Regions from separate parts of the Pseudomonas aestiva genome, predicted to be linked through region 3. Evidence: predicted binding sites of a transcription regulator. Region 3 holds the regulator's gene; each other region holds the start of a gene.
What was found. The regulator LexA, encoded in region 3, represses DNA repair genes until DNA is damaged. The targets are predictions, from matches to a motif close to CTGTNTNNNNANACAG.

Region 1: a site for LexA is predicted at 2,534-2,549, ahead of recN (DNA repair protein RecN). Genes of this name have one in related genera too.
Region 2: a site for LexA is predicted at 3,729-3,744, ahead of imuA (translesion DNA synthesis-associated protein ImuA). Genes of this name have one in related genera too.

Annotation. Positions count from the first base shown of each region.
Region 1 is NZ_CP150916.1:4,466,785-4,473,200, reverse strand. Features, by position in the region: gene AABM56_RS20740 (outer membrane protein assembly factor BamE) at 1-280, opposite strand, end outside; gene fur (ferric iron uptake transcriptional regulator) at 375-779, shown strand; gene recN (DNA repair protein RecN) at 842-2,509, opposite strand; gene grpE (nucleotide exchange factor GrpE) at 2,676-3,242, shown strand; gene dnaK (molecular chaperone DnaK) at 3,336-5,264, shown strand; gene dnaJ (molecular chaperone DnaJ) at 5,377-6,416, shown strand, end outside.
Region 2 is NZ_CP150916.1:1,812,544-1,818,959, reverse strand. Features, by position in the region: gene AABM56_RS08330 (error-prone DNA polymerase) at 1-1,656, opposite strand, end outside; gene AABM56_RS08325 (DNA polymerase Y family protein) at 1,653-3,062, opposite strand; gene imuA (translesion DNA synthesis-associated protein ImuA) at 3,070-3,684, opposite strand; gene lpxO (lipid A hydroxylase LpxO) at 3,807-4,706, opposite strand; gene AABM56_RS08310 (DUF4124 domain-containing protein) at 4,886-5,371, shown strand; gene AABM56_RS08305 (transporter) at 5,374-6,318, opposite strand; gene AABM56_RS08300 (coniferyl-alcohol dehydrogenase) at 6,391-6,416, opposite strand, start outside.
Region 3 is NZ_CP150916.1:3,707,358-3,713,773, reverse strand. Features, by position in the region: gene topA (type I DNA topoisomerase) at 1-1,157, shown strand, start outside; gene AABM56_RS17255 (DUF6586 family protein) at 1,216-1,734, shown strand; gene AABM56_RS17250 (hypothetical protein) at 1,865-2,101, shown strand; gene sulA (SOS-induced cell division inhibitor SulA) at 2,165-2,665, opposite strand; gene lexA (transcriptional repressor LexA) at 2,847-3,458, opposite strand; gene AABM56_RS17235 (TetR/AcrR family transcriptional regulator) at 3,695-4,405, shown strand; gene nagZ (beta-N-acetylhexosaminidase) at 4,486-5,478, shown strand; gene AABM56_RS17225 (S-methyl-5'-thioinosine phosphorylase) at 5,490-6,230, shown strand; gene mfd (transcription-repair coupling factor) at 6,277-6,416, opposite strand, start outside.

The sequences.
Region 1 (6,416 bases), 760 kb from region 3:
CCAGGCTGACACGCTCCTGTTTCCGCTGACCACCGGCTGCTTGCAGGCTGTACAGATAGTCCCAGCGATTGGGATGGAAGGTGTCCTGGATCAGCGGCGAACCCATGATAAACCGGACCTGTTGTCGGGTCATTCCGGGGCGCAACTGGTCTATCATGTCCTGGGTGACGACGTTGCCCTGCTGGATGTCGATCTTGTAAACCCCCGGCAGAGAGCAGCCGGCGAGCATGGCTAGGCCCATCAGAGAGAGCCCGGTCAGCGTTTGCTTGAGGTTTTGCATCGGTGGGAGACTTCCACTATCTTGCTGGGCAACGAAGCACCGATCATACCCGTATTCCCGAGGGCTGCGAAAGCACTCGGCACCGAGAAAGAGCATGGTAGAGAACAACGAACTCCGCAAAGCGGGTCTGAAAGTGACCCTGCCGCGCGTCAAGATATTGCAGATGCTGGACACCACCGAGCAGCGCCACATGAGCGCTGAAGACGTTTACAAGGCGCTGATGGAAGCAGGCGAGGACGTGGGGCTGGCAACGGTCTATCGGGTCCTTACCCAGTTCGAAGCGGCTGGTCTGGTGGTGCGCCACAATTTCGATGGCGGTCACGCCGTGTTCGAGTTGGCCGACACCGGACACCACGATCACATGGTGGATGTGGATACCGGCGAAGTCATCGAGTTCACCGATGCCTCGATCGAAAAGCGTCAGCGCGAGATCGTCGAAGAGCATGGTTTCGAGCTGGTCGATCACAACCTCGTGCTGTACATCCGTCAGCGCAAGTGAAGATCCAGACATGAAAAAGGCGACTCCGAGTCGCCTTTTTCATGTCTGTTGGCAGCCTGCGTCTAGCGGCTGACCACCAGCTTGCGGGCATGGGCGAGGGATTCGCGGGTAAGGTCGACGCCGCCGAGCATGCGCGCCACTTCCTCCACACGGCGCGCCCGGTCCAGTTTTGCAACCGCCGTACGGGTCTCGTCGGTGCCGCGCTCCTTGTGCACGAAAAGATGCTGATGCCCCTGGGCCGCTACCTGGGGCAGGTGGGTGACCGTCAGTACCTGGCCGCGCTCGCCCAGCTGCCGCAACAGCTGGCCGACCACCTCGGCAGTCGGGCCGCCGATGCCGACGTCCACTTCGTCGAACACCAGCGTGGGCGTGCGCGAGGTCTGGGCTGTGATGACCTGGATGGCCAGACTGATCCGTGACAGTTCGCCACCGGAAGCGACCTTGGCCAGTGGGCGCAGGGGCTGGCCCGGGTTGGCGCTGACGCGGAATTCGACCCCCTCGTTGCCCACAGGCTGAGGTTCGCCGGTGCTGCCCGGCGAGAGGGTGATACTGAAGCGGCCACCTGGCATGCCCAGGCGCTGCATTTCGGTTTCGACCGCTGCGGCCAGCTCCGGCGCCCGTTGCTCGCGCAGACGGCTCAATTCGCCGGCCTTTTCCTGGTAGTGGCGCTCGAAGGCGGCCAGCTCTTCCTGCAGGCGCTCCAGAGCGACGTCGTCGGCATCCAGCGATTGCAGTTCGTTGCGCAGCTGTTCGTGCAGCTCCAGCAGGGCTTCGGGTTGCACGCGATGCTTGCGGGCGAGGCTGTAAACGCTGTCGAGACGCTCCTGTACCGCCTGCTGGCGCTCCGGGTCGGCTTCGAAATGATCGACGAAGCGATTGAGTTCGTTCATCGCCTCCTCGATCTGGATCTGCGCGGAGGCGAGCAGGTTGCTGGCTTCCTGGATCTGCGCGGGCGGGCGGTCGAAGGCAGTCAGGCGTGCCACGCTGGCATTGAGCGCTGACTGGGCATTGCCCTGCTCGTTCTCGGTACAGAGGTCCATGGCCTGGCGGCAGGCCAGCAGGATGTGCTCGGCACTCGCCAGATCGCTCTGCTCCTGCTCCAGGGCCTGCAGCTCGCCCTCGACCAGGGCGAGGTTGTCGAGTTCTTCCAGCTGATAGCTGAGCAGCTGATGGCGGGCGCGTTGCTCGTCACCGTTGCGGGTCAGGCGCTCCAAGGTCTGGCGCACCTGGCGCCAGCGCTGGGCGGCGAGTTGCACCTGGCGCACCAGCTCGCCCGCGCCGGCGTATTCGTCCAGCAGGCGGCGATGGGTATCGAGACCGAGCAGCGATTGGTGTTCGTGCTGGTTGTGGATGTCGATCAGCAGACCGCCGAGGGTCTTGAGGTCGGCCAGCGGGCAGGGCGAGCCATTGATATAGCCGCGCGAGCGTCCTTCGCGGGTGATGACGCGGCGCAGCAGGCAGGGCCCGTCCTGCTCCAGGTCTCGCTCGGCGAGCCATTGGCGCGCCTCGGGTATGTCGGTGGTGTCGAAGCTGGCCAGGACATCGGCCTTGTCGGCGCCAGGCCTTACCGCATCGCTGTCGGCGCGGTCGCCCAGGGTGAGGCCGAGGGCATCGAGCATGATGGACTTGCCGGCGCCGGTTTCGCCGGTGATCACGGTCATGCCGCGCTCGAGGTCGAGGTCGAGGTGTTCGACGATGGCGTAGTTGCGGACGGACAGATGCACCAGCATGCGACGATCTCCGAAAGCGGTTTTCTGGTTGTTTATACAGTGCCTCTCGGGCACTGGCAATCCATACAGCTCTTGAAGCGCCGGCCGGCGGCCCCATATAGGCGCCATCGATCAAGGCATCGTCCATTAGCGGGCGCGCCCACCGGCATTATCACAGGAGGACTCCATGGCCGACGAACAGAACTCCCAGACCCCCGAGCACGAAGCAGCCGCTCAGGGCGACGTCCAGCACGAGGATCTCGCCACCCGCGTCGCCACGCTCGAAGAGCAGCTCGCTGCTGCCCAGGATCAGTCGCTGCGCAGCGTCGCCGAACTGCAGAACGTGCGTCGTCGCGCCGAGCAGGATGTGGAGAAGGCGCACAAGTTCGCGCTGGAAAAATTCGCCGGCGATCTCCTGCCGGTGCTCGACAGCCTGGAGCGTGGCCTGGAGTTGTCCAACGCCAGCGACGAGGCCCTCAAGCCCATGCGTGAAGGCATGGAGCTGACCTTGAAGATGCTGCAGGACACCCTCAAGCGCTATCAGGTCGAGGCCGTCGATCCCCACGGCGCGCCCTTCAACCCGGAGCACCACCAGGCCATGGCCATGGAGGAGAGCGCTACCGCCGAGCCGGGCAGCGTGCTCAAGGTGTTTCAAAAGGGCTATCTGCTCAATGGTCGCCTGCTGCGGCCGGCGATGGTGGTAGTCAGCAAGGCACCTGCGGCGCAGCAGCCGAGCATCGACGAAAAGGCTTGAAATTCTTTCGCTCGGCCCCATCTGGTAGGCAAGCGAACATCAAAGGCCCCCTGAGCGGGCCGCGCGGAATCTGAGATTTCTGGAGAAGACTACATGGGCAAGATCATCGGTATCGACCTGGGGACGACCAACTCCTGCGTCGCGATCCTCGAAAACGGTAACGTCAAGGTACTGGAAAACGCCGAAGGCACCCGTACCACGCCGTCCATCATCGCCTACACCAACGATGGCGAGACCCTGGTCGGCCAGCCGGCCAAGCGCCAGGCGGTGACCAATCCGCAGAACACCCTGTACGCGGTCAAGCGTCTGATCGGTCGGCGTTATGAAGAAAACGTCGTGCAGAAAGACATCGAGATGGTCCCCTACAAGATCGTCAAGGCCGACAACGGTGACGCCTGGGTCGAGGCCAAGGGCCAGAAGATGGCGCCGCCCCAGGTGTCTGCCGAAGTCCTGAAAAAGATGAAGAAGACCGCCGAGGACTACCTGGGCGAAGCCGTGACCGAGGCGGTCATCACCGTACCGGCCTACTTCAACGACAGCCAGCGCCAGGCCACCAAGGATGCCGGTCGCATCGCCGGTCTGGACGTCAAGCGCATCATCAACGAGCCCACCGCGGCTGCCCTGGCCTATGGCCTGGACAAGGCCAAGGGCGACCACACCGTGATCGTCTATGACCTGGGCGGCGGCACCTTCGACGTGTCGGTCATCGAGATCGCCGAGGTCGATGGTGAGCATCAGTTCGAGGTGCTGGCCACCAACGGCGACACCTTCCTGGGTGGCGAAGACTTCGACATCCGCCTCATCGACTATCTCGTCGAAGAATTCAAGAAAGAAAGCGGCATGAACCTCAAGGGTGACCCGCTGGCCATGCAGCGCCTGAAGGAAGCTGCCGAGAAGGCCAAGATCGAGTTGTCCTCGGCTACCCAGACCGACGTCAACCTGCCGTACATCACCGCCGATGCCAGCGGTCCCAAGCACCTGAACGTCAAGGTCTCCCGCGCCAAGCTGGAGTCCCTGGTGGAAGAGCTGGTCGAGCGCACCATCGAGCCGTGCCGCACTGCCCTGAAGGACTCCGGCCTGGACGTCTCCGACATCCACGAGGTCATCCTAGTGGGCGGTCAGACCCGCATGCCGCTGGTGCAGAAGCGCGTAGCCGACTTCTTCGGCAAGGAAGCGCGCAAGGACGTCAACCCGGATGAAGCCGTCGCCATCGGTGCCGCCATCCAGGGCGCCGTGCTGGCCGGCGACGTCAAGGACGTGCTGCTGCTGGACGTCACTCCGCTGACCCTGGGCATCGAGACCATGGGTGGCGTGATGACCGCGCTGATCGAGAAGAACACCACCATCCCGACCAAGAAGTCGCAGGTGTTCTCCACCGCCGACGACAACCAGGGCGCCGTGACCATCCACGTGCTGCAGGGCGAGCGCAAGCAGGCCGCGCAGAACAAGTCGCTGGGCAAGTTCGACCTGGCCGAGATCCCGCCGGCGCCGCGTGGCGTGCCGCAGATCGAGGTGACCTTCGACATCGACGCCAACGGCATCCTCAACGTGTCCGCCAAGGACAAGGCCACCGGCAAGCAGCAGTCCATCGTCATCAAGGCGTCCTCCGGTCTGTCCGAGGACGAGATTCAGCAGATGGTGCGTGACGCCGAGGCCAATGCCGACGAGGATCGCAAGTTCGAAGAGCTGGCTGCCGCCCGCAACCAGGGTGATGCCCTGGTGCACGGCACCCGCAAGATGCTGACCGAGGCCGGTGACAAGGCCACCGCGGAAGAGAAGAGCACCATCGAGAAGGCCATCGGCGAACTGGAAACCGCGGTACGCGGCGACGACAAGGATGCCATCGAAGCCAAGATGAATGCCCTGTCCCAGGCCTCCGCGCCGCTGGCCCAGAAGCTCTATTCCGAGCAGGGTGCTGCCGCGGGTGCCGAAGGCGCCTCGGCCAAGGCGGACGGTGATGCCAAGAAGCCCGGCGACGACGTGGTCGATGCCGAGTTCGAGGAAGTGAAGGACAACAAGTAAGCCGCGTGCTTACCGCACCTGACGGGCTTCGGCCCGTCGGATCCGCCACGCGGGAGCCTGCTCCCGCGTTGGCGTGTCTGGAGGGTGAGAAAATTTAAGGTGCAGAAAGTCTATGGCCAAACGTGATTACTATGAGGTGCTCGGGGTCGAGCGCGGCGCCAGCGAAGCCGAGCTCAAGAAGGCCTACCGACGCCTGGCGATGAAATACCACCCGGATCGCAATCCGGGTGACGCGGCTGCCGAGGAGCAGTTCAAGGAGGCCGCCGAGGCCTACGAAGTGCTGTCCGATGCGGGCAAGCGCTCGGCCTACGACCAGTATGGCCATGCTGGCGTCGATCCGAGCATGGGTGGCGGCGGTTTCGGTGGTGCGGCGGGTGGCGCGAGCTTCTCCGACATCTTCGGCGACGTCTTCAGCGACTTCTTCGGCGGGCGCGGTGGTGCCGGTGGGCGTGGCGGTCCGCAGCGTGGTGCCGACCTGCGCTACACCCTGGACTTGGATCTGGAAGAGGCGGTGCGCGGGACCACGGTCACCATTCGCGTGCCCACCCTGGTCGAGTGCAAGGTCTGCGACGGCAATGGCGCCAAGCCGGGTACCTCGGCGTCCACCTGCCCTACCTGCGGCGGCATCGGTCAGGTGCGCATGCAGCAGGGCTTCTTCTCGGTGCAGCAGACCTGCCCGCGCTGCCACGGCAGCGGCAAGATCATTCCCGAGCCTTGCAACGCCTGCCATGGTCAGGGACGTGTGGAAGAGCAGAAGACCCTGTCGGTCAAGGTGCCGGCGGGCGTCGACACTGGCGACCGTATCCGCCTGACCGGCGAGGGCGAGGCCGGGACCCTGGGTGGTCCGAGCGGCGATCTCTACGTGGTGGTCAATGTGCGCGAGCACTCGATCTTCCAGCGCGACGGCAAGCATCTCTATTGCGAGGTGCCGATCAACTTCACCGATGCCGCCCTGGGTGGCGAGCTGGAAGTGCCGACCCTGGATGGCCGCGTCAAGCTGAAGATCCCCGAGGGGACCCAGACCGGCAAGATGTTCCGCCTGCGTGGCAAGGGCGTGACGCCCGTGCGTGGCGGTGGCGCCGGCGACCTGATGTGCAAGGTGGTGGTGGAGACTCCGGTCAACCTGAGCCGGCGGCAGCGCGAGCTGCTCGA
Region 2 (6,416 bases), 1.9 Mb from region 3:
CTGGGGCAGGCTGGCCAGGGTCCAGCGCTGGCCGCGCCAGCCGGCGACCAGATCGAAGCAGCGGCGCAGGGCGCTGAGCATGCCCAGGGCGAGGATGTCGACCTTGAGCAGGCCCACGGCATCGAGGTCGTCCTTGTCCCACTGGATCAGGGTGCGTTCGGGCATGGCGGCGTTTTCCACCGGCACCAGCGTCGCAAGGGGCGCTGCGGAAATGACGAAGCCACCGGGATGCTGGGAGAGGTGCCGGGGAAAGCCGATCAGTTGGCCGGCGAGGATGAGCACTCGCTGCAGTAGCGGGCTGTCCGGGTCGAAACCCGCTTCGCGCAGACGCTGCGGACCGGGGATCTCGTCGGTCCAGCGCCCGGCGCACCCGGACAGGGCATCGAGCTGGTCGCCCGGCAGGCCCAGGGCCTTGCCGACATCGCGCAGGGCGCCGGCGGCGTGATAGGTGCTGACCACCGCGGTGAGCGCGGCCCGCTCGCGCCCATAGCGGCGAAAGACGTACTGGATGACCTCTTCGCGCCGCTCGTGCTCGAAGTCGACGTCGATGTCGGGCGGCTCGTCGCGCTCACGGGAGATGAAGCGCTCGAACAGCAGATTGCCGGTGAGCGGATTCAGCTCGGTGATGCCCAGTACATAGCAGACCACCGAGTTGGCCGCCGAACCGCGGCCCTGGCAGAGGATGTGCTGGCGGCGGGCGTAGTCGACGATGTCGTGCACGGTGAGGAAGTAGTTCTCGTAGCCCTTTTCGGCGATCAGCGCCAGCTCCCGGGCCACCTGGTCGGTGACCCTTTCCGGCGCGCCTTCCGGCCAGCGCCAGGCCAGGCCACGGCGGGTCAGCTCGGCCAGCCAGGCGCCGGCCGTCGCGCCGGCGGGTATCACCTCCTGGGGATAGCGATAGCGCAACTCGCCCAGATCGAAGCGACAGCGAGCGGCGATCCTCAGGGTCTCGGCGCGCAGTGCCGCGGGATAGAGACCCTCGAGCACCGTCAGCGGGCGCAGATGGCGCTCGCCGTTGGGATGCAGGCGATAGCCGGCTTCAGCCACCGGCAGGTGATGGCGGATGCCGGTGAGCACATCCTGCAGGGCTCGGCGCCCGCGGGTGTGCATGTGCACGTCGCCACAGGCCACTGCCGGCACGCCGAGTTGGGTGCCCAGTGCCTGCAACTGCAGGAGTCGGGCGGTATCGTCGGCGCCGCGCAGCAGTTCGACGCCGAGCCAGAGGCGCTCGGCGAAGACCTGCTTGAGCCAGGCGCCCTCCTCGGCCACAGGTTCTTCTCCCGGCAACCAGATCGCCAGCAGCCCGGGCAGTGGCGGCTGCAGATCCGCGCGAGCAAGCTGGTAGCGGCCCTTGGGCGCACGACGGCGCGCCCGGGTGATCAGGCCGCAGAGGGTCTCGTAACCCGGCAGATCCTCCACCAGCAGCACCAGCCGCAGGCCGTCGTCGAGGGTCAGCTCGCTGCCGACGATGAGCGGCAGCCCGACCTGGCGCGCCGCCTGCCAGGCACGGACGATGCCGCTCAGGGTGCCTTCGTCGGTGATGGCCAGCGCCGTGTAGCCCAGCGCCCTGGCCCGCTCGAACAACTCCAGGGCGCTGGAGGCGCCGCGCTGGAAACTGAAATTCGACAGGCAGTGCAGCTCGGCATAGCCGCTCATGCGAACCAGCCCTGGATCCACCAGGGCGTCTCCTCGCCATAGCGGCGAAAGGCCCAGGCCTGGCGTCCGTCGGCCACCTCGATGCGGTAGTAGTCGCGGCGCTGGTCGCCCCCGTCCCACCAGCCACTTTCGATGCGTTCAGGGCCCGCGAGGACCCGTCTTGGCTGACCGTCGAGGGGACGTGGTTCGCTCAGCAGCCAACCCGGACGCAGACCGGGCAGCGCGGTATCCAGGCGTCGTTCCGGGCGCCAGACCAGGGCGCGCTCGGGACGGTGATCCGACTGGATGCCGAGACCGAGTACCGCTGCTTCGCCCAACCGGGCACGCAGGCGCTCGCGCAATACCTCCCAGCCCACGGCCTGGGCCGGGCGTTCGTCGAACAGGCCATGGCGTTCCGGCACGAAGAGCGGCAATTCCTCGCTTTCCAGGCGCAGCGCCAGTACCGGCGCCACCACCTGCAGCTGTTCGAGACGACCGCGGGCGAATTCGAACAGCAGGGCGGCATCGCGCTCGGGCGCCAGCAGGCCGATGGTGAGGGCGGTGGCCGGACCCTGGCGATGCTCCAGCCAGAGCAGGAAGCGCTGCACGCCACGGTCGCGACTGGCCAGCCAGGCGGCCAGGTCGGCGGTGAGGCGGCGCAGCGGGAACAGCAGGGCCTGGTGGGATTCCACCTCGAAATTGAGCTCAACCCGCGTCACGAAACGATCGGGAGGCCGATAGAACTCCAGCGCCAGGCTGCGGCTGCCACCCAGCAGATCCAGCTGCTGCAGGAGCTCCGGGGTGAAGCGGCGGGCCAGGGCAGCCCTGGGCAGGGCCTTGAGCTGCGCCAGGCGGCGGATGCCCATGCGTGCCAGCGCCTGGGCCTGCTGGGGAGCGAAACCGGCCCGTTCCACCGGGAGCCGATCAAGCAGACGCGGCAGCTCATCGGCGGAGGCAGTCAGGCCGTCGGCGACATTGGTCAGCACCCGCGCCGCCACCGGATTGGGTGCCAGGGCCAGCCGATGGCGAAAACCCAGGCCCTGGAGCTCCTGGCGCAGACGCCGTTCCAACCGCGGCCAGGGCCCCAGCAGCGGCAGGCTGGACTGCACCTCCAGCAGCAGCGCCCGGGGATAGTGGCGGCTGACCTGGGAACTGAAGCCATAGCCCCAGGCCGCCAGCAGCGTCTCGGCCGTCTCGATGAGCGCCGGATCGTGTTCCTGCTGCTCGAAGTCGCGGGTCAGCGCCTGGGCGGCGGCCAGGGTCAGGCCCGGGCGCAGTCCCAGGGCTCGGGCGGCCGGATTGACCGCCTGCAGCAGACGCCGGTGCGGTGGTCCGGAGAGCAGCACCAGCGGCTGCTCCGGCTGCGGATGACGGCGCAGCACGGCATCCAGCGCCAGCTGCGGAAAGAGGATGCAGGCCCAGCGCATGGCCAGCTCAAGCGCCGCCGGCCAGATCGAGCACCCCGGGTTGCCCGCCCCGGCATTTGCGGATGTGCAGCCGCTCCAGGGGGGCCCGGAGTTCCAGGCGCAAGGCCGCTGGCGAGGGATTGTCCAGGGCAGCGGCCGGACGCAGGGCGAAGGCCAGGGTGCGACCGCTCTCGGCGGCGACCTGCAACCGGCGCAACTGGCGATCATCGGCGCGCTCGGGCCAGCAGAGCACCGCGCCAAAGCAACCCGAACGCAGGCATTGCTCGGCGGCCCAGAGCACCTCGGCGCCCTGGGCGCGGATCACCACCAGGGAATCCAGCGCCACCCCGGCCGCCTGCCAGGCCAGGGGATAGGGCAACAGCGGCGGCGCGATCAGGGCGATGCGCTCGGCGGCCTGGCTCAGGCGCGCCAGGGTCGGCCAGAGCAGCCGCAACTCGCCATGGCCGGGGCCGGCGAGCAACAATTCGGTGAGGGCCGCCTCGGGCCAGCCGGCGCCCGGCAGATGGGCATCCAGGGCAGCCACCCCGGTGGGTTGACCACTGCGCCGGGCTTCGGGACTGGTCTGCCCCTTCCACAGGCGCCGCTCCTCGAACAGCCGGGCCAGGCTGGCGCCGCCGCTCATGCCGCCAGACCTGCAGGGGTATTGTCCATGGCCATCGCCTCTATCTGTATATGCATACAGTATTAGAGGCGATTCGCATCGAGGTCAAGCCGAACCGCTGTCCACGTCGATGAAACGGCTGGTCAGATCCAGATCACCACGCCGAGCAGCGCGGCCAGTAACAACCATTGTTCGAGGTAGTAGCGGAAGCGGTTGCGCTTCTTCAGCGCCTTGCCGCGCTGACGGATGCGATAGAGGTGCCGGAAGGCGCGATTGAGGCCGCCAGTCTTGTCGCCGGTGTCATTGGGCGAGGCCGCAGAGGCCAGCAGGGTGCCACTGACCCAGCGATTGAAGGCGCTCGCCCAGCCATAGCGCAGCGGCCTTTCCACGTCGCAGAACAGGATGATGCGATCCTGGTCGGTGGTGTTCTCGGCGTAGTGGATGAAGGTTTCGTCGAACACCACTGCCTGGCCATCGCGCCAGTGATAGCGCTGGCCGTCCACCTCGATGAAGCAGCGCGGATCGTTGGGCGTGGCCAGGCCCAGGTGATAGCGCAGGGAGCCGCCATAGGGATCGCGATGGCGCACCAGTCGCGACCCGGGCGGCAACTCGGCGAACATGGCCGCCTTGACCGTGCCGATGCCGCGCAGCAATTCCGTGGTCCTGGGGCACAGCTGCAGGGCGGAGGGATGGCTGTCGCCGTACCACTTCAGATAGAAGCGCTTCCAGCCGCTCTTGAAAAAGGAGTTGAAGCCGGCATCGTTGTGCTCGGCGGATTTCTTGATCTGGCCGGCGCGCAGCAGGTCGAGGGCCTCGTCGCGAATGAGTTGCCAGTTTTCTTGCAGCACCTGGAGTTCAGGAAAGCGCTCCACGGCATGATAGGGGGCGTTGGGCACCCGCGAGGTGAGAAACATGAAGGTGTTCAACGGTGCCAGAAAGGTCGAATGGTCACTGAGCTGACGCAAAAAGCGATGGCGCACCCGGCCGCGCAGGTGCACGTACAAGACACAGAGAAGAAAACTGCCAATCACCAACCACTTCACGTGTCGCTGTCCTGGAAAGAATGTTTCAGAATGTTATACGCCTCACCAGGATCAGGCCTAGCTTTTAAGGTCTGACGATTAGCCGCAGGCTTGATCGGGAAAGCACGCCGCCCCCTGGGAGCCATGGCGGGCATCTTGTATCCTGCAGGTGACAATTCGAGTGCCCGGAGGGCCTCATCATGCGTTCGCTGCTCTATGGCCTACTGCTCGCCAGTGGCGTCGTGGCCGCTCAGGATGTCTACAAGTGCGTGGACAACCAGGGCCGGACGACCTATACCCAGGGCGCCTGCCCGACGAATAGTCAGATCACCACCATTCCGCTGCAGAGCCTGCCCGACAGCAACGGCTTCACGCCGCCGCCCAGGCCCACCGCGCCTCCGCCGGTCAGTGCGCCGCGCGAGGTCACTGTGGTACCCGCCCCCGCTTCCAGCCGCCAACGTCCGGTCGACGACGTCACCGTGGTCGGCGGCTCCTCGTCATCTTCCAGCTCGCGGCAGGAAACCGAGGTGCGCGGCTCCGGCATCATCTATCAGCCGGTGCCGGTCTACATCGACCGTCGGCCACGCAACGAGACCTGGCACATGGTGCCCCATCCCCAGGCCCAGCAGCCCCAGCCGCCGGCGCCTCCTCCACCGCCGAACCGGGGCATCCCCATCGATCGCTAGCGCTACAGCTTGTGCAGGAAGTTGACGACGAACTTGCGCCCTTCGGTGCGGTTCTCGGCGTCCTGCTCGAAGTAGCTGTTGACGGTGATCATATTCTCCCGGGAAAAGGCGTAGGTGAAACCCGGGCCCCAGGCCCAGACCTTTTCCCGCCGCCCGCTGACGTCATGGCCGTCCACCTGGGTGTCGGTGATCTGCCGGAGCCAGTAGCCGCTCAGGCCGACGCTGAGCCGATCGTTCAGCGCGTACTGGGTGGCGAAGTTGGCGTGCAGCGCCTGACCGGCCCGGGTATCGGACACATCGCCAAAGCTGCGTAGCGGCTGGTCGTTCTTGTCATTCCACAGGTACCAGAAGCGTCCGGTCACCGACCACTGCGGCGTCAGCCAGTAGGTGGTGGCGTAGTAGGGATTGAAGGACCAGAAGTTGCTGCCCGGATTGATCGCCCGGTCGCGGTCGTAGCGACCGGTAGGGGCGACGATCTCGGCCTCGATGCGCTGCGCCCAGCGCGGTCCGCCGTCGGGGCGGGTGGTGGTGGGCAGTTGCAGGAAGGCGCCCAGGGTCAGGTCCCCTACCCCTTCGAGGACGCTCAGCGCCTGGCCGCCGAGGCCGTCATCGACATCGGCATGGGCCAGCCAGGGCAGGATGGCGGTGAAGCCGGGCATGGCGCCATTGGCCAGGGGCTGGCCGACATAGATGATCTGGCTGACCGGGGCGAAGGTGGTCAGCTCCTGCTTGGGCAAGGGCAGCTTGCGCCCGTCCTGGTCGTTGAAGCGACTGGTCTTGCCGTAGATCAGGTACTCCTCCCAGTACCAGCCGGGGCCATCCGGCGCCGGCGCGCCATCGTAGAAGCTGGTGGAGCCGAGATTGAGGCCGGGCAGATCGTAGGCCTGGACCTGCAGGGAGGCGAGGCTGGCCGCGGCCAGCAGACCGAATCCGAAACGTGTGCGCATGACGTCGTCCTGAAGTTGTTCTTGTTGTGGGAAAACGCGATCACCGCGCCCGGGCAGGCGCGGCGATCCGGATCAGACGTAACTGGCGGCGAGACCGC
Region 3 (6,416 bases):
AAGCCAGCCTGGTCAAGGAGCTGGAGAAGCGCGGTATCGGCCGGCCGTCGACCTATGCCGCCATCATTTCCACCATCCAGGATCGCGGCTACGTGACGGTGCACAATCGCCGGTTCTATGCCGAGAAGATGGGCGACATCGTTACCGACCGGTTGAACGAAAGCTTCGCCAACCTGATGGACTTCAGCTTCACCGCCAACATGGAAGGCAATCTGGACAACGTCGCCCAGGGCGAACGGGACTGGAAGAATCTGCTCGACGAATTCTATGGGGATTTCAAGCAGAAGCTGGAATACGCCGAAGCGGGCGAGAAGGGCATGCGCGCCAATCAGCCGACCCTGACGGACATTCCCTGCCAGCTCTGCGGCCGGCCAATGATGATCCGTACCGCCTCCACTGGCGTCTTCCTGGGCTGCTCCGGTTACGCCCTGCCGCCCAAGGAACGCTGCAAGGCCACCATCAACCTGGTGCCCGGCGACGAGATCGCCGAAGACGACGAGGGCGAATCCGAATCTCTGGTCCTGCGTGGCAAGCATCGCTGCCCCATCTGCAGCACCGCGATGGATGCCTATCTGATCGACGAGCATCGCAAGCTGCACGTCTGCGGCAACAACCCGGATTGCCCGGGCTACGAGATCGAGGAAGGCAGCTATCGCATCAAGGGCTACGAAGGCCCGTCGCTGGAATGCGACAAGTGCGGCAGCGAGATGCAGCTCAAGACCGGCCGCTTCGGCAAGTTCTTCGGCTGTACCAACCCGGCCTGCAAGAACACCCGCAAGCTGCTCAAGAACGGTGAGCCGGCTCCGCCGAAGATGGACGCCGTACCCATGCCGGAGCTGCGTTGCGAAAAGGTCGACGACACCTATGTGTTGCGTGATGGCGCTTCGGGTCTGTTCCTGGCCGCCAGCGGCTTCCCGAAGAATCGCGAAACCCGTGCGCCGTTGGTCAGCGAATTGCTGCCCCATCGCGACGAGATCGATCCCAAGTACCATTATCTGCTCAGTGCTCCGGTGAAGGATGGCGAGGGTCGCCCGGCGGTGATCCGCTTCAGCCGCAAGACCAAGGAGCAGTACGTGCAGACCGAGGTCGAGGGCAAGCCCACCGGCTGGAAGGCGTTCTACGACGGCAAGAAGTGGCAGGTGGAAGAGAAGCGCTAGGGCCTCTGGCTTCGGCGCGAGACAGGCGGTCGGCGTGAGCCGGCCCGAGGAGAAGGGCATGGCCAACGAGCGTTACACCCGCACCAACCAGAAGCTCTATTTCGCCGGTCTGGCGCTGGACAGCTGGCGCTCGGCTCAGGCGGCACCTTCCGCGCAAAGCCAGGGCCGCATCATGGCCGAGCGCGAGGCCTGCCTGTTTCATCTGCATGGCGCCCTGCTGGGCCTCTGTCAGGAAGTGGCTGGTTTCTACCGTCATCCCACCATGGAGGCCACATCGCTCGCCATCCTGCTCTCACCCGAAGCCTTGAACGAAGCGCCCAGTCCGGAAATGGGTGAGCTGGTGGAGCTGGCTGGCAATTCGGAGACCTGGCTGGCACGGCTGATCGCCGAATACCAGCGGCTGCTGCAGCCGCCCCAGGCGCCACGACGGCCCAAGCAGGACCCGACGCTGGCCCTGATCGAGGCGGTCAGCCTGGAACCGGCCGAGCCGGAGCTGGGTCTTGAAGAAGTGGAAGCCTGGCGCGAATGCCTCAAGCAAACGGCGCTCAGATTCCGCGGTGCCATGACCGAGTGGTAGACCCGTTCCATTGGCAACTCATCCAAGGCCGTCAGGATGCTGGCCTTGCAGACCGTCGAAAAAGGCTCAGGCAAGTCGGCCTCTCAGACCCCACGCTGTTACACTATCCGCTTAGCTGTGGAGATACTGAATGACTACTGCCTACCTGGAAATCGTTGAACTCTCTGATGGTCGCATCGTGTTGCGCCGTGCGGACGACGAGGAAGCCCTCGTTACCCTTGAGTTTTCCAGCGATGCCAAGGATTTCCTGCATGGACAGCAGATAGAGGTGGCCAAGGCCATGTTCAACCTGGGCGTGCAGATGGCGGGTCGCCTGGCGGAAGGCGACAGTCTTCAGCGTGACGATCAACCCCGCGTCCTGCACTGACTCTCCGCCTGATCCGGCATTCCTCGCGGGAATGCCGCCGCTACATCCCTTTCTGCCTGCTGCCTATGCGAATCTGACGTTCAGACTCTGGCTGTTGCCCTGGGCCGCGGCGCGCGCCAGTTGCTGCTTGCCCGCATCGCTCAGGTCGTGCAGCCAGCTGATCACCGTATGACTCTGTCCCTTGCGCAACACCTCGCAGGCCAGTTGCAGGGTCTTGGCCGCGCTCGGCGTCTGCAGCAGCAGCACGCGCTCCGGATTCAGATGGGTACTGCGCAGCCAGGCGTTGCTGAGCAGCGACGGTGGCGTGACCAGGGTCAGCCAGCGGGCATCATCCTTGTCGCTCAGCTGGCGCAGGATGGGGGCCAGCAATTGCAGGCACTGCTCCTGGCTACCGTGCAGGGACATCTCGCTGAAAGTGTCCGGCAGCGGGGCGACCGGCAGCTCTCGTGCCGGCCTGCCGGGCTTGGGCAGAAAGGCGGTCAGCTCCTGCAGCAGGAGCTCGGGTGCCAGATCCAGCTCTTGAACGGACGAGCGCGGTGCATCGAACATCAGGGGAAATTGCATGGCGACCTCCTGGAGGCGACTCGATCAAATCCACTTGAGGTCATGTACCACGGATACATGACGTCACTGTGCTCAGCCTGGTCTTGAGCGCTTTCCGGAGCGCAAACAGATACCCCCGATCAAGACTTCGGCGTAAGGCAAAAGGCGTGATTAAGGCTGGCCCGAGGGCCAGCCTTAGACGTTAGCGGCGGATGACGCCAACGCTTAACCCTTCGATGGCGAATTCCTGGGTGGAAAGATCGACTTCGATAGGGGCGAACTCGGGATTCTCTGCCAGCAGGGTGACCTGATTGCCCGAGCGTTTGAATCTCTTCACGGTAACCTCGTCGCCCACCCGGGCCACGACAATCTGGCCGTTGTGCACCTCACGGGTCACATGGACGGCCAGGAGGTCGCCATCAAGGATGCCGACGTCTCTCATGCTCATGCCCTTGACCTTGAGCAGGTAGTCGGCACGTGGCTGGAAGAAAGCCGGATTGATGGCGCAGTTCTCTTCGACGTTCTGTTCGGCCAGGATGGGCGCGCCCGCAGCAACCCGACCGATAACCGGCAGGCTCTCGTCGGCTTTGCGCGTGGCATCCAGACCCGGAATGCGGATACCCCGAGAGGCGCCCGGCGTCATCTCGATGGCGCCCTTGCGTGCCAGGGCCTTGAGGTGCTCCTCGGCCGCGTTCGGCGATTTGAAACCAAGCTCCTGCGCGATCTCCGCGCGGGTAGGCGGAAAGCCATTGGCTTCGAGGCAACGCTTGATGAAGGCCAGGATCTCGGCTTGTCGCGGTGTCAGTTTCAGCATGATGCACGTCGCGTCGTCTAATGATGCTGTGATTATATACAGTAACTCCGGGTGCTAGGCAAGGCCGCTGCCCCTGGCTTCGGACGACAGGCCGAATTCACTGTAGATAGCGTTCAAATGACGGAATGACGTGCCTTCCGGGGCTTCGCATGGCTGTTCGCAGACCAGCCCGCGATTGACTTCGGTAGCGTTTGAAACATATGTTTCAAACGGAAATTCATCTATCGGGGAAGGTCATGGCGCAGTCGGATACCGTTGAACGCATTCTGGATGCGGCCGAGCAGCTGTTCGCCGAGCGCGGCTTTGCCGAAACCTCGTTGCGACTCATCACCACGCGAGCTGGGGTCAACCTGGCCGCGGTCAACTATCACTTCGGCTCGAAGAAGGCCCTGATCCAGGCGGTGTTCTCGCGCTTCCTCGATCCCTTCTGTTTCAACCTGGAGCGGGACCTCGATCAGTGGCAGCCGAAGCATGGCGAGGACGTGAGCCTGGAGGCGCTGTTGAATCTGCTGGTGGATCACTCCCTGGCCATCAAGCCGCGGCATGGCAATGACCTCTCGGTATTCATGCGTCTGCTGGGCCTGGCCTTCAGCCAGAGCCAGGGCCACCTGCGCAAGTACCTGGAACAGACCTACGGCCGCGCCTTCCGCCGCTTCCTGCTGCTGGTGAATCGAGCCGTGCCCGAGATCCCGCCGCTGGAGCTGTTCTGGCGCGCCCACTTCATGCTGGGCGCGGCGGTGTTCAGCATGTCCGGCATCAAGGCGCTGCGGGCGATCGGCGAAAACGATTTCGGCGTCGATACCCATACCGATCAGGTACTGCGACTCATGGTGCCCTTCCTCGCCAGCGGAATGCGCGCCCCCACGGCGATGCACGCGCCGGAGCTGGCTCAGGCGCAGTATCGGCCACGGCGGCCGGTGGTCGCGGAGACGGCCGAGAGCTACTAGGCTGCGAGGCCGGCGGTGCCTGGGGTAAGCTTGCGTCCCTTTCACGGCGCCGTGCGCCGGAGCATTCGGACGAGGTACCCATGCAAGGCTCTCTGATGGTCGATATCGCTGGCACCTGGCTCACCGCCGAGGATCGCCAGCTGCTGCGCCAGCCGGAGGTGGGCGGGCTGATCCTGTTCGCCCGCAACATCGAAACCCCGGGGCAGGTACGGGAACTGTGCCGTGCCATTCGCGCGGTGCGGCCGGAGCTGTTGCTGGCCGTGGACCAGGAAGGCGGTCGCGTGCAGCGCCTGCGCCGCGACGTGGTGCGGTTGCCGGCCATGGGGCAGCTGGGCGGGCGCGCGGACAGCGCGGAACTGGCCCGCCTCTGCGGCTGGCTGATGGCGACCGAGATCCTGGCAGTGGGGCTGGACTTCAGTTTCGCCCCGGTGCTGGACGTCGACCATGGGCGCAGCCAGGTCATCGGCGCCCGTTCCTTCGGCAGTACCAACCAGGTGATCGAGCTGGGCAGTGCCTTCATCGCGGGCATGGGCGACGCCGGTATGGCCGCCACCGGCAAGCACTTCCCCGGCCACGGCTGGGCCGAAGCCGACTCCCACTATGCCATTCCCACCGACGAGCGCGATCTGGACACCCTGTTGCGCACCGACCTGCGCCCGTTCCAGGCTCTCTTGCTGACCTTGGGTGCGGTGATGCCCGCTCACGTCATCTATCCTGCGGTGGATCCCCAGCCAGCCGGCTTTTCCCGCCGCTGGCTGCAGGACATCCTGCGCGGCGAGCTGGATTACCGTGGCGTAATCTTCAGCGACGACCTGTCGATGGCGGGTGCCCACGTCGCAGGCGATGCCGGCCAGCGCGTCGAGGCGGCGCTCACCGCCGGCTGCGACATGGGGCTGGTGTGCAATGACCGCGCAGCGGCCGAGCTGGCCCTGATCCGGGTGCAGCAGCTGGGCGTCTCGCCCGCGCCACGACTGGCCATCATGAGAGCCCGCCGCCTCGTCGATCTCGATTACCGCCAGCAACCGCAGTGGAGTCTTGCCCTGCGGCGGTTGCGCCAGGCTGAACTCATCTAAAGGACGTTTCCATGACTACCTACGCCATCATCGGCGGCACCGGTCTCACCGCGCTCGCCGGCCTGGAGCTGGACCAGGCCCAGACCTTCGCGACGCCCTGGGGTGTGCCCTCGGCGCCCGTGCAGCGCGGCCACTATGCCGGCCTACCGGTGCTGTTCCTGGCCCGCCATGGCCATCCGCACCGCATTCCGCCGCACCAGGTCAACTACCGCGCCAATCTCTGGGCACTCAAGGAAGCCGGCGCCGAGGCCATCGTCGCGGTGAATGCCGTGGGTGGCATCCATGCCGCCATGGGCAGCGGCCATCTGTGCGTGCCCCACCAGCTGGTGGACTACACCTGGGGGCGCGGCCATACCTTCTTCGAAGGCGCGGACCTTGCGCATGTCACCCACATCGACTTCAGCTTTCCCTACGACGAGTCCTTGCGCCAGCGGCTGCTGAATGCGCTGCGCAAGCTGCAGCTGCCGCACAGCGACCATGGCGTCTATGCCGCTACCCAGGGGCCACGCCTGGAGACGGCAGGAGAGATCGTCCGGCTGGAACGCGACGGCTGCGACATCGTCGGCATGACCGGGATGCCGGAAGCGGCCCTGGCGCGCGAACTGGGCCTGCCCTATGCCTGTCTGGCGCTGGTGGTGAATCCGGCGGCCGGTAAGGTGCAGCGGGAAATCACCATGGCCGAGATCGAAGCGGTCCTGGCCAGCGGCATCGACGAGGTGCGGCAGGTGCTGGCCGAGGTGCTGACGGGCTGATAGCGACCGAGCCGCTCCCGGGGATACCCGGCGAGCGGCTCTTCGATCAGCTGGCGGCGGGCGTCAGGCGATCGAACAGGGCTTCCAGGACGTTGAAGCGCTCTTCCGCCCGCTCCATCGGTACCTGGAATTTGAACAGGGTCGCGCCCTCCAGCCGATACTTCTTCGGCTGCGCCTGGATCATCT